3 regions of the Streptomyces sp. NPDC012794 genome follow, and region 2 is predicted to be linked to each of the others. Evidence: predicted binding sites of a transcription regulator. Region 2 holds the regulator's gene; each other region holds the start of a gene.

Region 1 (4,808 bases), on a different contig from region 2:
GACATCTTCCAGGCCGACCCGGACGCCACCGGGATCGACGGCCTGATGGCGGACCTCGCCATGTGGCGCTCCGCCTTCGAGTTCACCTTCACCAAGGACCAGCAGCTCGCCGAAGGGGACCTCGTCACCACGCTCTGGACCTGGAACGCCACGCACACCGGCGACTTCATGGGTCTCGCGCCCACCGGCAAGAAGGTCAGCGCGACCGGCCAGACGACCTTCCGCTGCAAGGACGGGATGATCGCCGAAGGCTGGTGGCACTACGACGTCATGGGCATGATGCGCCAGCTGGGGATGGACCCGATGAAGTCGATGGGTTCGTGAGCCCCCGGCCCTGAACCGCGGCAACGGGAAGGCCCCCGCCCCGCCGTACGGAACGGCGGGACGGGGGCCTCTCGTGTGCCTGTGGCGTCAGCCTCAGTGGCTGTGGCCGTGACCGTGGCCGTGACCGGCCTCGGCCTCCTCCTCCGCCGGCTTCTCGACGACCAGGGTCTCGGTCGTGAGCAGCAGGGAGGCGATGGAAGCGGCGTTCTCCAGGGCGGAGCGGGTGACCTTGACCGGGTCGATGACGCCGGCCTTGACCAGGTCGCCGTACTCGCCGGTGGCGGCGTTGAAGCCCTGGCCCTTGTCGAGCTCGGCGACCTTCGAGGTGATGACGTAGCCCTCGAGGCCGGCGTTCTCGGCGATCCAGCGCAGCGGCTCGACCGCGGCGCGGCGGACGACCGACACGCCCGTGCCCTCGTCGCCGGTCAGGCCGAGGTTGCCCTCGAGGACCTTGACGGCGTGGACGAGCGCGGAGCCACCGCCGGAGACGATGCCCTCCTCGACCGCGGCGCGGGTCGCCGAGATGGCGTCCTCGAGGCGGTGCTTCTTCTCCTTGAGCTCCACCTCGGTGGCGGCGCCGACCTTGATGACGCAGACGCCGCCGGCGAGCTTCGCCAGGCGCTCCTGCAGCTTCTCGCGGTCCCAGTCGGAGTCCGTGGACTCGATCTCGGCCTTGATCTGGTTGACGCGGCCCGCGACGTCAGCGGCGTTGCCGCCACCGTCGACGATGGTCGTGTCGTCCTTGGAGATGGTCACGCGGCGCGCGGAACCGAGGACGTCCAGACCGGCCTGGTCGAGCTTGAGGCCGACCTCCTCGGCGATGACGGTGGCACCGGTGAGGGTGGCCATGTCCTGGAGCATCGCCTTGCGACGGTCACCGAAGCCGGGGGCCTTGACGGCGACCGCGTTGAAGGTGCCGCGGATCTTGTTGACGACGAGGGTGGAGAGGGCCTCGCCCTCGACGTCCTCGGCGATGATCAGCAGCGGCTTGGAGCCACCCGCCTGGATGACCTTCTCCAGCAGCGGCAGGAGGTCCTGGATGGAGGAGATCTTGCCCTGGTTGATCAGGATGTACGGGTCGTCGAGGACGGCCTCCATACGCTCCTGGTCGGTGACCATGTACGGGGACAGGTAGCCCTTGTCGAAGGCCATGCCCTCGGTGAACTCGAGCTCCAGGCCGAAGGCGTTGGACTCCTCGACGGTGATGACACCGTCCTTGCCGACCTTGTCCATCGCCTCGGCGATGAGCTCGCCGACCTGGGCGTCCTGCGCGGAGAGCGCGGCCACGGCGGCGATGTCGGACTTGTCCTCGATCGGGCGGGCGGTCGCGAGGAGCTCCTCGGACACGGCCTTGACCGCGGCGTCGATGCCCTTCTTCAGGGCGGCCGGGGAGGCGCCGGCGGCGACGTTGCGCAGACCCTCGCGGACGAGCGCCTGGGCCAGCACGGTGGCGGTGGTGGTGCCGTCACCCGCGATGTCGTTGGTCTTGGTCGCCACCTCCTTCACGAGCTGCGCGCCCAGGTTCTCGTACGGGTCGTCCAGCTCGACCTCGCGGGCGATGGTGACACCGTCGTTGGTGATGGTGGGGGCGCCGAACTTCTTGTCGATGACGACGTTGCGGCCCTTGGGGCCGATCGTCACCTTGACCGTGTCGGCAAGCTTGTTGACGCCGCGCTCAAGGGCGCGGCGGGCGTCCTCGTCGAACTTCAGAATCTTGGGCATGGGAGCGGTTCCGCCCTCTCGTTGCGATCCTCGGCCGCTCACCGCGACCGCCTGAAACGAACTACGCCCCTCGCCGCCCGGCATCAGCAGGGTGACCAGGGGCGCAGCTCAAAGCAAAACTGGAGAAGAGAATTACTTCTCGACGATCGCGAGGACGTCGCGGGCCGAGAGGACGAGGTACTCCTCGCCGCTGTACTTCACTTCGGTGCCGCCGTACTTGCTGTACAGCACGATGTCGCCGACGCTGACGTCCAGCGGGAGACGCTGGCCGTCCTCGAAGCGACCCGGACCGACCGCGAGGACGACGCCCTCCTGGGGCTTCTCCTTCGCGGTGTCCGGGATGACCAGGCCGGAGGCCGTGGTCTGCTCGGCGTCGAGCGGCTGGACCACGATGCGGTCCTCAAGCGGCTTGATGGCAACCTTGGAGCTGGCGGTCGTCACGATCCGACCTCCCCCTTCGGAGATCCGGGGTTAACTGTCTGAGGTGGCGACCAGGTCGATCCGTCGTCGCGGGTGCCGGACCTGCCTGTCGCTGTGTTGGCACTCACCGGGGGTGAGTGCCAGGTGCGAGACTATTCCGGCGATTAGCACTCGGTCAAGCGGAGTGCCAACACGCTCCACCGGTTCCACGTATTCCGGCCGCCGAACCCCCCGTTCGGCTGAACGCCCACCCCGCCGGGACCGCCCGGGCCCCACACCGGAACGCCGGGGGACCTCCGCCCGGTATGCGCCGCTTCGGGTGGGCGCGCCCCCGCGGCCGAAGACGCGCGCAAGCTGGCTGAATCCCTCCGCAGCAGCCCGCCCGGGCGAGGGTCCGCCCCCGCGAAGGATCCGGAATGAGTCATTCCGAAAGGAACCTCGGGGAGGGCATCGACGTCGTAGAAGATATGAAGATAAAGCGCCGCATTGCCGAGCAGATCGGCCCCGGGCCGGCCACTGTGACGACCCCGGGTGCGCCGGACGGCGCGCCGTCCTCTTCTCCTTCCCCCGCCCCCACCCGGTCATCCGCCCCGCCGCCGCCCCCTCCGCGGCCGGAGCGGAACGCCCTCGGCGGCGGCGGCGTCCCGTGCGCGGACTGAGGCCGCTGACGGCGGCGGGCGCCCGCCGCCGCACCGAAGCACTGCTGCTCGTCCTGGTCATCGGCATCGCCGTCTTCGGCCACGTCAGCGCCGGACTGGCCATGAACGGCGAGCTGCCGCAGCACCTCGCCGGCTTCGTCATCAGCCTGACCTTGCTGTCCCTGGTGGGACACCTGGGCATCCGCCGGTTCGCGGCGTACGCGGACCCGCTGGTCTTCCCGCTCGCCATGCTGCTGACCGGGCTCGGACTGGTCCTGATCCACCGGCTCGACCAGGGCTACATCGAGCGGTACGACTCCGTGGCGAACGCGCCCGACCAGCTGATGTGGACGGTGGTCGGGGTCGCCGCCTGCATCCTGGTCGTGGCGCTGCTGCGCGACCACCGGCTGCTCCAGCGGTTCATCTACATCACCATGGCCATCGCCCTGGTCCTGCTGATCGCACCGGCGTTCTTCGGCGCGGACACGTACGGCGCGAAGCGGTGGATCATCCTCTTCGGCTTCTCGCTCCAGCCGGGCGAGTTCGTGAAGATCATGATCGCGATCTTCTTCGCGGGCTACCTGGTCGTCCACCGCGACTCCCTGGCCCTGACCGGCCGCAAGTTCCTGGGCATGCGCCTGCCCCCGATGCGCCAGCTCGGGCCGATCATCACGGTGTGGATCCTGTCGCTGCTCGTCCTGGTCTTCGAGCGCGACCTCGGCACCTCGCTGATCTTCTTCGGCGTCTTCGTGGTGATGCTGTACGTGGCCACCGAGCGCACCAGCTGGATCGTCTGCGGCCTGCTCATGGCGGCCGTGGGCGCCTTCGTGGTCGGCTCGACGGAACCCCACGTCAAGGCACGGGTCGCCGCCTGGCTGAACCCCCTGGCGATCTACTCGCCGAACCCTCCGCAGGGCCTCAACTCGGAGCAGTCCGCGCAGGCCCTGTTCAGCTTCGGCACCGGCGGCGTCTCCGGCACCGGCCTGGGCATGGGCCACCCGGAGCTGATCAAGTTCGCGGGCCGCAGCGACTTCATCCTGACGACGGTGGGCGAGGAACTCGGCCTGGCCGGGGTCATGGCCGTCCTGTTCGTCTACGCCCTGCTCGTGCAGCGGGGCCTGCGCATGGCACTGGCCGCGCGGGACCCGTTCGGCAAGCTGCTGGCGGTGGGCCTGGCCGCGGCACTGGCGCTCCAGGTCTTCGTGGTCGCCGGCGGCGTGACGGGCCTGATCCCCCTGACCGGCAAGGCCCTGCCCTTCCTGGCGAAGGGCGGCTCGTCACTGCTGGCGAACTGGATCATGATCGCCCTGCTGCTGCGCATCAGCGACAGCGCGGAACGCCAACGCGAAGCCGACGCCCACGGCCCGGCGGAGACGACGATCACGCCGGTGGTGGCGGGGGTGGGGTGAGGGGGCGGGGGCGGGGCTGCGGGGGGGGGTCTGGGGTCGGGGTTTCGGCGGGGCGGCCTCAGGGCTGGTTTGGGGGGTTCCCGTCAGTCCCATCGTCCTTCCGGTTCGCGCCGGCCCGTCAAGGGCGCTCACTTCGTTCGCGTCGCTACGCGATGGCCTTCGGCCACCCTTGACCGACCAGCCCGCCCCGGAAAGACAAGGACTGCCGGGAACCCCCCGAAAGAACGGCACGGTCCATGGGGAAGGGTCGGCTCCCTCAGCGATGAGACGGGCGGTCGGGCGTCGGCCCGCCGGG
Region 2 (4,808 bases):
CGTGCCGTCGGTCTGCGGGTCGTCGCGGTGGGTGCCCTGGTGGCCGCCCGCCTCGATCCCCTGGACGCAGACGGAGGCGGCGCCGGCCGCCTGCGCGGTACGGGCCTCGTCGACCGAGGTGACGGTGACGACGGTGTGCGTGCCGGCCCGGCGCAGCCGCTCCAGGACGTCGGGCGCGGGCGTGCCGAAGGTGAAGGAGACCACCGGGACGGGGTCCTCCAGCAGGATGGCGAGTTTGGCCTCGTAGCCGTCGTCGCCGGTGCCGATGATGTCCTCCGCGGCGAGCGAGACCGCGTACCATCCGGCCTCGCCGGCCAGCTGCCCGCGGTAGGTCTCGACGGCGGCCGGGTCCACGTAGCCGGTCTGCGGCACGAAGAGGTTGACGCCGAAGGGCCGCCGGGTCAGGCCGCGGGTCCGCTTGATCTCCTGGTACATGCCGTCGGCGGTCTTGTACCCGCCGGCGAGGCAGCCGAGCCCGCCAGCCTCGCACACGGCGGCGACGAGCGGCGGGCAGGAGGCGCCGCCCGCCATGGGAGCCTGCACGATCGGGTACTGGTGGAGACCGTTCGGCGCGGAGGACATGGACTGCATCGTGCCACGTCCCGGGCACCGCGCCGAACCGTCGCTTTCGCCTGGCATAGTCCGTCCCCGGGCGGTGTCCGGGAATCGACGCGTGCCGTGATCCGGGAAGCACGGAGCCCGGCCCGGGGCGTCCCCGGACCGGGCTCCGTACGGGTTCCCGGGCGCCTCAGCGGCCGTTGAACGCGTCCTTCAGGCGGCTGAAGAGGCCCTGCTGGCCGGGGGCGAACTGCCCCATCGGCCGCTCCTCACCGCGCAGCTTGGCGAGCTGGCGCAGCAGCTCCTCCTGCTGGGCGTCGAGCTTGCCGGGAGTGGTGACCTCGACGTGGACGATCAGGTCGCCCCGGCCGCCGCCGCGCAGGTGGGTGACGCCGCGCCCGTGCAGCGGGATGGCCTGCCCGGACTGGGTGCCGGGCCGGATGTCGATCTCCTCCATGCCGTCCAGCGTCTCCAGCGGGCACTTGGTGCCCAGGGCCGCGGCCGTCATGGGGATGGTGACCGTGCAGTGCAGGTCGTCCTGGCGCCGCTGGAAGGTCGGGTGCGGCAGCTCGTGGATCTCCACGTAGAGGTCGCCGGCGGGGCCGCCGCCGGGGCCGACCTCGCCCTCGCCCGCGAGCTGGATCCGGGTGCCGTTCTCGACACCGGCGGGGATCTTGACGGTGAGGCTGCGGCGGGAGCGGACCCGGCCGTCGCCCGCGCACTCGGGGCACGGGGTCGGGACCACGGTGCCGAAGCCCTGGCACTGCGGGCAGGGGCGCGAGGTCATGACCTGGCCGAGGAAGGACCGGGTGACCTGGGAGACCTCGCCGCGGCCGCGGCACATGTCACAGGTCTGCGCGGAGGTGCCGGGGGCGGCGCCCTCGCCGGTGCAGGTGCCGCAGACGACGGCCGTGTCGACCTGGATGTCCTTGGTCGTGCCGAAGGCGGCCTCGTCCAGTTCCAGGTCCAGGCGGATCATGGCGTCCTGGCCGCGGCGCGTCCGCGAGCGCGGGCCGCGCTGCGAGGTCTGGCCGAAGAAGGCGTCCATGATGTCGGAGAAGTTGCCGAAGCCGCCCGCTCCGAAGCCGCCCGCGCCGCCACCGCCGCCCGAGGAGGACAGCGGGTCGCCGCCGAGGTCGTAGACCTGCTTCTTCTGCGGGTCCGAGAGGACCTCGTAAGCCGCGTTGATCTCCTTGAAGCGCTCCTGCGTCTTCGGGTCCGGGTTCACGTCCGGGTGGAGTTCACGGGCGAGGCGGCGGAAGGCCTTCTTGATCTCGTCCTGCGATGCGTCGCGGCGCACGCCGAGTACGGCGTAGTAGTCCGTGGCCACTTACGACTCCGCCAGGATCTGTCCGACGTAACGTGCCACTGCGCGTACCGCTCCCATCGTTCCGGGGTAGTCCATGCGGGTCGGTCCGACCACGCCGAGTTTGGCGACTGCTTCGCCGCCCGAACCGTAGCCGACGGACACGACCGACGTGGAGTTGAGCCCCTCGTAGGCGTTCTCGTGCCCGATCCGTACGGCCATTCCCGACTCTCCGGCCTCGCCGAGCAGCTTGAGGAGCACCACGTGCTCTTCGAGCGCTTCCAGCACCGGCCTGATCGTCAAGGGGAAGTCATGTCCGAAGCGAGTGAGGTTGGCGGTGCCGCCGATCATCAGCCGCTCCTCCGCCTCCTCGGCCAGCGTTTCGAGAAGGGTCGCGAGGACGGCCGTGACGGTCGCCCGGTCCTCGATCTCGAACGACTCCGGAAGGTCCTGCACCAGCTGCGGGACGTCGGTGAACCGACGGCCCACGACCCTGCTGTTGAGCCGCGCCCGCAGGTCGGCGAGGGAGTTCTCGCCGAAGGGCGTCTGGGTGTCGACCATGCGCTGCTCGACGCGTCCCGTGTCGGTGATCAGTACGAGCATCAGCCGGGCCGGGGCCAGCGACAGCAGCTCGACGTGCCGCACGGTGGAGCGGGTCAGCGACGGGTACTGGACGACGGCGACCTGGCGGGTGAGCTGCGCGAGCAGCCGCACCGTGCGCCCGACCACGTCGTCGAGGTCGACGGCGCCGTCGAGGAAGTTCTGGATGGCCCGGCGCTCGGGGCTCGACAGCGGCTTGACGCCCGCGAGCTTGTCGACGAAGAGCCGGTAGCCCTTGTCCGTGGGGATCCGGCCGGCGCTGGTGTGGGGCTGGGCGATGTAGCCCTCCTCCTCCAGCACGGCCATGTCGTTGCGGACGGTGGCGGGCGAGACGCCCAGCCGGTGCCGCTCGGTGAGGGCCTTGGAGCCGACGGGCTCCTCCGTCCCCACGTAGTCCTGGACGATGGCGCGCAATACCTCGAGCCTGCGTTCACTGAGCATCGCGCACACCTCCGGATGCGGGTCGGTCGTCGGTCTGGCCGTCGGGGGCCGGTCGCTGGCTTGTTGGCACTCTGCGCGTCTGAGTGCCAGACATCCCCCGGTCAGTGTACGGCCGGGTAGTACGCCGCGGGCAAGGGCGGCCCGCCAGGGTAGCGTCGCGGCATGGACGTGCGTTGGGAAGAGGCGGGCTGGGAACGGGTCACCGGACGGGTCGGCCGGCGGCGGCTGCCGGTGTGGGACTGCACGGTGGGGCTGGTGGTGGGGGACGAGTCGGTACTGTTGGTCGACCCCGGGTCCTCGGTGCGCGAGGGGGCGGGGGTGCGGGCCGAGGCGGAGCGGCTGACGGGCCGCCGCGTGACCCATATCGCATTCACGCACGGACATTTCGACCACGTGCTGGGCGGGGCGGCCTTCGCGGGCGCCGAGACCTTCGGGGCGGTCGGCCTGGACCGGATGCTGTCGGCCCCCACCGGCCGCGAGGAGGTACGGGCGAGCGCGGTCCGGCACGGCCTGGCGGAGGCGGAGGCCGCCGAGGCGGCCGGGCTGCTCCGGGCACCGCGGCACCTGGTGTCGGGCGAGTGGACCCTGGAGCTGGGCGGGGTGCAGGTGCTGCTGGCCAACGTGGGGCCCGCGCACTCCCAGCACGACCTGGCCGTCTTCGTGCCGGGCGAGCGGGAGGCGGTGTTCTGCGGGGACCTGGTCGAGGAGTCGGGCGAGCCCCAGGCCGGCCGGGACGCGGTGCCGGGCCAGTGGCCGGCCGCCCTGGACCGGCTGCTGTCCCTGGGCGGGGACGACGCGGTGTACGTGCCGGGTCACGGAGCGCTGGTGGACGCGGGCTTCGTGCGTGCGCAACGCGCCACACTGGCGGGCCGGTTCGGCGTGTCGGAGGCGTGAGGGCGCCGGCTCTCCTAGTGTCGGCCGGATGCGTGAGTACTCCCCCGACCTGACCCCGCAGTGGAAGCGCGCCAAGGCCGTGCCGGAGGTGCCGGCCGACCCGGACCTGGTGGTCGAGGTGGCGGGTACGGACTTCTGCGGCGCGGTGGTGGCGTGCGAGGCGGGCACCGTGACCCTGGAGGACCGTTTCGGCAAGCGCCGGGTCTTCCCTCTGGAGCCGCGCGGCTTCCTGCTGGACGGTGCCGTGGTGACCCTGACCCGCCCCTCGCGGGGGCCCGCCGCGCCGGCCCGTACGGCCTCCGGCTCGATCGCCGTCCCGGGGGCGCGGGCCCGGGTGGCGCGCGCCGGGCGGATCTACGTGGAGGGGCGGCACGACGCCGAGCTGGTCGAGCGGGTGTGGGGCGACGACCTGCGGATCGAGGGCGTGGTGGTGGAGTACCTGGAGGGCGTCGACGACCTGGCCGCCGTGGTGGAGGAGTTCGCCCCGGGGCCGGACGCCCGTCTCGGCGTGCTGGTGGACCACCTGGTGCCGGGGTCCAAGGAGTCCCGGATCGCGGCCTCGGTGACCTCAGCGGACGTGCTGGTGGTGGGTCACCCGTACGTGGACGTCTGGCAGGCGGTGAAGCCGTCCGTGCTGGGCATCCGGGCATGGCCGGAGGTGCCGCGCGGCCAGGACTGGAAGACGGGCGTCTGCCGTGCGCTGGGCTGGCCCGCGAACACGGGGGCCGCCTGGCAGCACATCCTGTCGCGGGTGTCCTCGTACCGGGACCTGGAACCGACGCTGCTGGGCCGCGTCGAGGAGCTGATCGACTTCGTCACGGCGCCCTGAGGCGCGGCACGCCGAGGCACCGCGCACCGTCGGACGACTCGCCCACCTCCGGGTGACAGTGCGTGTGCGGAGCGCCACGAAGGGCAAGGGTGCTCACCATGATCACCTTTGCTCTGCGGCAGCGCGCCGTCCTCGCCGCGACCGTGCTCGCCGCCGCCCTGCTCCCGCCCGCCTCCGCCT
Region 3 (4,808 bases), on a different contig from region 2:
CGGGTCGGGGGCGTCGATGAGCAGCAGGTCCTCCCCGTACCCGCCGCAGCGCTCGACGTGCTCGGCGGTGGCGCGCAGCAGCGTACGCCCCGGGGCGCGCAGCTCCTCGTAGTACGCGGCGGGCTCGTCCCCGTGGAGCTGCACGCCGCGTACGCCGCTCTCCTGCGTCAGCCGGCGCACCTCCTCGACGGACTGCCCCCGGAACACCCCGACGGTCAGCACCCCGCCCGGCACCCGCGCGGCGAGCTCCCGGGCCTCGGCGGCGCCGATGGTCCGGGGGCTGCCGGGCGCGAAGACGAACCCGACGGCGTCGGCCCCGGCCGCCACGGCCACGTCGACGTCACGGGCGGTCTTCAGCCCGCAGATCTTCACGAAGAGAGCACTCATGCCCCCAGTCAACCAAACCCCCCGATCGGAGGTGACCCGTCCCGGCACCCGGGCAGAGCACCCCGCCCGCCACTAGCCTGGAACCGGCAGCACGCCCGGTGCGCCCCACGCCACGCGGAGGACACGGTGATGACCATGATCGAGCGGGCCACACCGATAGAGAACGCGGTGCCGCCGACGTTCGAAGCACTCCTGCGCATGGTTGCGGAGATGGACACGCCAGACGGCTTCAAGGCCGAGCTCATCCGGGGGAAGATCGTCGTGTCACCGTTCTCGAGGCTCCGCTACTACCGTTCCATGCGGGCGCTGCGCGAGCAGCTCCAGGCCCATGCCCCCGAGGGGCACGTCGCGGACATCGCTCCCTTCCTCTTCCGGTTCCCGCAAGCCGAGCGCGCTTACGGACCTGACCTGTTCGTCACGGACGAGTCCGCCTTCGACGAGGAGGGCCGCCACGCGGACGGAGAGGCGCTCTCCCTGGTCGGTGAGTTCACGTCCGTTTCGACCAGGGACGCCGACTGGAAGGAGAAGCTGGACGTCTACGGCCGGCTCGTCCCGGTCTACCTGGTCATCGACATGCAGGACTCGGAGATCACCTGCTTCTGGGACCCCTCCCCGCACGGGTACCGCTCCCGCAGGACGGTGTCCTTCGGTGAGCCGCTGCCCGTCCCGGAGCCCTTCGGCTTCGAACTGGACACCACCGGCTTCTAGACCCTGTCGGGCCGGAAAACGCCCGAGGGCGGCACCGCCTCCGTGAGGAGGGGGTGCCGCCCTCGGTACGAGAACAGCCGATCAACCAGAGGCCGGAGCCAGGGGCCGATCAGAAGTCCATGTCACCGCCCGGCATGCCGCCCGGAGCGGCGGCGGCCTTCTCCGGCTTGTCGGCGATGACGGCCTCGGTGGTCAGGAAGAGCGCGGCGATGGACGCGGCGTTCTGCAGGGCGGAGCGGGTGACCTTCGCCGGGTCGATGATGCCCTCGGCGATCATGTCGACGTACTCGCCGGTCGCGGCGTTCAGACCGTGACCGATCGGCAGGTTGCGCACCTTCTCGACGACGACGCCGCCCTCGAGACCACCGTTGACGGCGATCTGCTTCAGCGGGGCCTCCAGCGCGAGCTTCACGGCGTTGGCGCCGGTCGCCTCGTCACCGGTGAGCTCGAGCTTCTCGAAGACCGAGGAGGCCTGGAGCAGGGCCACGCCACCGCCGGCGACGATGCCCTCCTCGACGGCCGCCTTCGCGTTGCGGACGGCGTCCTCGATGCGGTGCTTGCGCTCCTTGAGCTCGACCTCGGTCGCGGCACCGGCCTTGATGACGGCCACGCCGCCGGCCAGCTTCGCGAGGCGCTCCTGGAGCTTCTCGCGGTCGTAGTCCGAGTCGGAGTTCTCGATCTCGGCGCGGATCTGGTTGACGCGGCCCTGGACCTGGTCGCTGTCACCGGCACCGTCGACGATGGTGGTCTCGTCCTTGGTGATGACGACCTTGCGGGCGCGGCCGAGCAGGTCGAGACCGGCGTTCTCCAGCTTGAGGCCGACCTCCTCGGAGATGACGGTGCCGCCCGTGAGGATGGCGATGTCGCCGAGCATGGCCTTGCGGCGGTCGCCGAAGCCCGGGGCCTTGACGGCGACGGACTTGAAGGTGCCGCGGATCTTGTTGACGACCAGGGTCGACAGGGCCTCGCCCTCGACGTCCTCGGCGATGATCAGCAGCGGCTTGCCGGACTGCATGACCTTCTCCAGGAGCGGCAGCAGGTCCTTGACCGAGCCGATCTTGGAGTTGACGATCAGGATGTACGGGTCGTCCAGGGACGCCTCCATACGCTCCATGTCGGTGGCGAAGTACGCCGAGATGTAGCCCTTGTCGAAGCGCATGCCCTCGGTGAGCTCCAGCTCCAGACCGAAGGTCTGGGACTCCTCGACGGTGATGACGCCTTCCTTGCCGACCTTGTCCATGGCCTCGGCGATGAGCTCGCCGATCTGGGTGTCGGCGGCGGAGATGGAGGCCGTGGAAGCGATCTGCTCCTTGGTCTCGACATCCTTGGCCTGGGCCAGCAGGGCAGCCGATACGGCCTCGACGGCCTTCTCGATACCGCGCTTGAGGGCCATCGGGTTGGCACCGGCGGCCACGTTGCGCAGACCCTCACGGACGAGCGCCTGGGCGAGGACGGTCGCGGTGGTCGTACCGTCACCGGCGACGTCGTCCGTCTTCTTGGCGACTTCCTTGACCAGCTCAGCGCCGATCTTCTCGTACGGGTCCTCGAGCTCGATCTCCTTGGCGATGGAGACGCCGTCGTTGGTGATCGTGGGGGCGCCCCACTTCTTCTCAAGGACGACGTTGCGACCCTTGGGGCCAAGGGTGACCTTGACGGCGTCGGCGAGCTGGTTCATGCCACGCTCGAGACCGCGCCGGGCCTCCTCGTTGAACGCGATGATCTTGGCCATGGTGAAGTGGTCCTCCCGGACAGGGGTGGATTGCTCCGGACCGCGCCCGCGCCCGCGACGGACGGCCTGCGGACCCGGCGGTTCCTTCCCGCCGGACCCTGCGGGCCTCACCGACCCGGTCCTCGTCTGAGTAGCACTCTCACTCGGAGAGTGCTAACGCCAATGATTAGCACTCGACCCCCGCGAGTGCAAGCGGCTTCGGGCAACACGCGGGCGGCACGGGGCCGACACGCAGGAGGGGCCCACACCCTGTCCAGGATGTGGGCCCCTCGTGCGCGTGTGCGTGCGTCGGTGGCCGATCGCGTTCGCTCCGGCTCAGCCGGCCGCGAGCTTGACCATGTCCGCCTGCGGACCCTTCTGGCCCTGCGAGATCTCGAACTCGACCCGCTGACCCTCTTCGAGGGTGCGGTACCCGTCCATCTGGATGGCGCTGTAGTGGACGAACACATCCGCACCACCGTCGACCGCGATGAAGCCGTAGCCCTTCTCCGCGTTGAACCACTTGACGGTGCCCTGAGCCATGCCTAACTCCCCTATTACTGGCCCTTGCGCGGGACCGCACTTCGCGGTCCCGGGTCAGAACTTGCGCCGGAACGCCTCGACCGCGGCTGAATGTATCCGCACCGGTGCTGTCAGCAACAGGTCAATCCGACGAGAAATCTGGACACGCGGAAACGTTGAAATAGAGTGAAAATTTGGAATATTCCAGGGCAACTCGGGCCAGACAAGCAGCACCAAAGGCCCAAAAGGCGCGCGCATGTTGACTCAATGTCAACCATCCGTCGGCCCGCTCATATGCGGCGGGCAAGAACAGCGGAGGGGACTGCCCCAACTCTACCGCGCCCAATCAAGCAGAATTGCCCCCTCCGTTTATGCCGGAGGGGGCAATTCTGATGTGTTCGGTCAGCAGCCGCCGGCCACGGCGGGGATGATCGAGACGCCGGCGCCGTCCGGCGTCGCTGCCTGAAGGCCGCCCTCGAAGCGCACGTCGTCGTCGTTGACGTAGACGTTCACGAAGCGGCGCAGCTTGCCCTGGTCGTCCAGGACGCGCGCGGCGATGCCCGGGTGGTTCCGCTCCAGGGACTCGATGACCTCGGCGAGGGTCGCGCCCTCGGCCGGGACCTCGGCCTTGCCGCCGGTGTAGGTGCGCAGGATGGTGGGGATGCGGACGTTGACGCTCATGGCGCTACTGCCTTTCCGGTAGAGCAGGGGGATGGTCAGGCCAGGCCGGCGGCGCGGAACGCGTCCAGGCTGGGGCGGATGGTGGCGCTCTGGCCGCTGTCCGCGGCCACCGCCTCCAGGGTCTTGAGGCCGTCACCGGTGTTCAGGACCACGGTGGTCAGCGCCGGGTCGAGCTGCCCGTTCTCGATCAGCTTCTTCGTCACGCCGACGGTCACGCCGCCCGCGGTCTCGGCGAAGATGCCCTCGGTCTGCGCCAGGATCTTGATGGCCTCGACGACCTGCTCGTCGTTCACGTCCTCGACGTAGCCGCCGGTGCGCCGCGCGATGTCCAGGACGTACGGGCCGTCCGCCGGATTGCCGATCGCCAGGGACTTGGCGATGGTGTTCGGCTTCTGCGGGCGGACCACGTCGTGACCGGCCTTGAAGGCGGTCGACACCGGGGAGCAGCCCTCGGCCTGGGCGCCGAAGATCTTGTACGGCTTGTCCTCGACCAGACCGAGCTTGATCAGCTCCTGGAGGCCCTTGTCGATCTTCGTCAGCTGGGAGCCGGACGCGATCGGGATGACGAGCTGGTCGGGCAGCCGCCAGCCGAGCTGCTCGCAGATCTCGTACGCCAGGGTCTTGGAGCCCTCGCCGTAGTAGGGGCGCAGGTTGACGTTGACGAAGCCCCAGCCCTCGCCCAGCGGGTCGCCGATGAGCTCGGAGCAGAAGCGGTTGACGTCGTCGTAGTTGCCCTCGATGCCGACCAGGTCGCCGCCGTAGACACCGGCCATGACGACCTTGCCCTGCTCCAGGTCGTGCG

What was found. Region 2 encodes HrcA, which represses chaperone genes, less so after heat shock. Its sites were predicted from a motif close to TTNGCACTCNGNNNNNCNGAGTGCNAA; they were not measured.
Region 1: a site for HrcA is predicted at 2,631-2,657, ahead of groES (co-chaperone GroES). Genes of this name have one in related genera too.
Region 3: a site for HrcA is predicted at 2,955-2,981, ahead of groL (chaperonin GroEL). Genes of this name have one in related genera too.

What each region holds. Positions count from the first base shown of each region.
Region 1 is NZ_JBIBCI010000003.1:432,721-437,528, forward strand. It holds gene ACFY7H_RS08045 (ester cyclase) at 1-324, shown strand, start outside; gene groL (chaperonin GroEL) at 418-2,046, opposite strand; gene groES (co-chaperone GroES) at 2,179-2,487, opposite strand; gene ACFY7H_RS08060 (FtsW/RodA/SpoVE family cell cycle protein) at 3,113-4,513, shown strand.
Region 2 is NZ_JBIBCI010000008.1:230,675-235,482, reverse strand. It holds gene ACFY7H_RS17725 (nitronate monooxygenase) at 1-582, opposite strand, end outside; gene dnaJ (molecular chaperone DnaJ) at 749-1,888, opposite strand; gene hrcA (heat-inducible transcriptional repressor HrcA) at 1,889-2,905, opposite strand; gene ACFY7H_RS17710 (MBL fold metallo-hydrolase) at 3,068-3,799, shown strand; gene ACFY7H_RS17705 (DUF3097 domain-containing protein) at 3,828-4,628, shown strand; gene ACFY7H_RS17700 (ADP-ribosyltransferase) at 4,727-4,808, shown strand, end outside.
Region 3 is NZ_JBIBCI010000016.1:77,108-81,915, forward strand. It holds gene ACFY7H_RS26115 (phosphoribosylanthranilate isomerase) at 1-387, opposite strand, end outside; gene ACFY7H_RS26120 (Uma2 family endonuclease) at 517-1,095, shown strand; gene groL (chaperonin GroEL) at 1,205-2,824, opposite strand; gene ACFY7H_RS26130 (cold-shock protein) at 3,140-3,346, opposite strand; gene ACFY7H_RS26135 (MoaD/ThiS family protein) at 3,728-4,006, opposite strand; gene thrC (threonine synthase) at 4,042-4,808, opposite strand, start outside.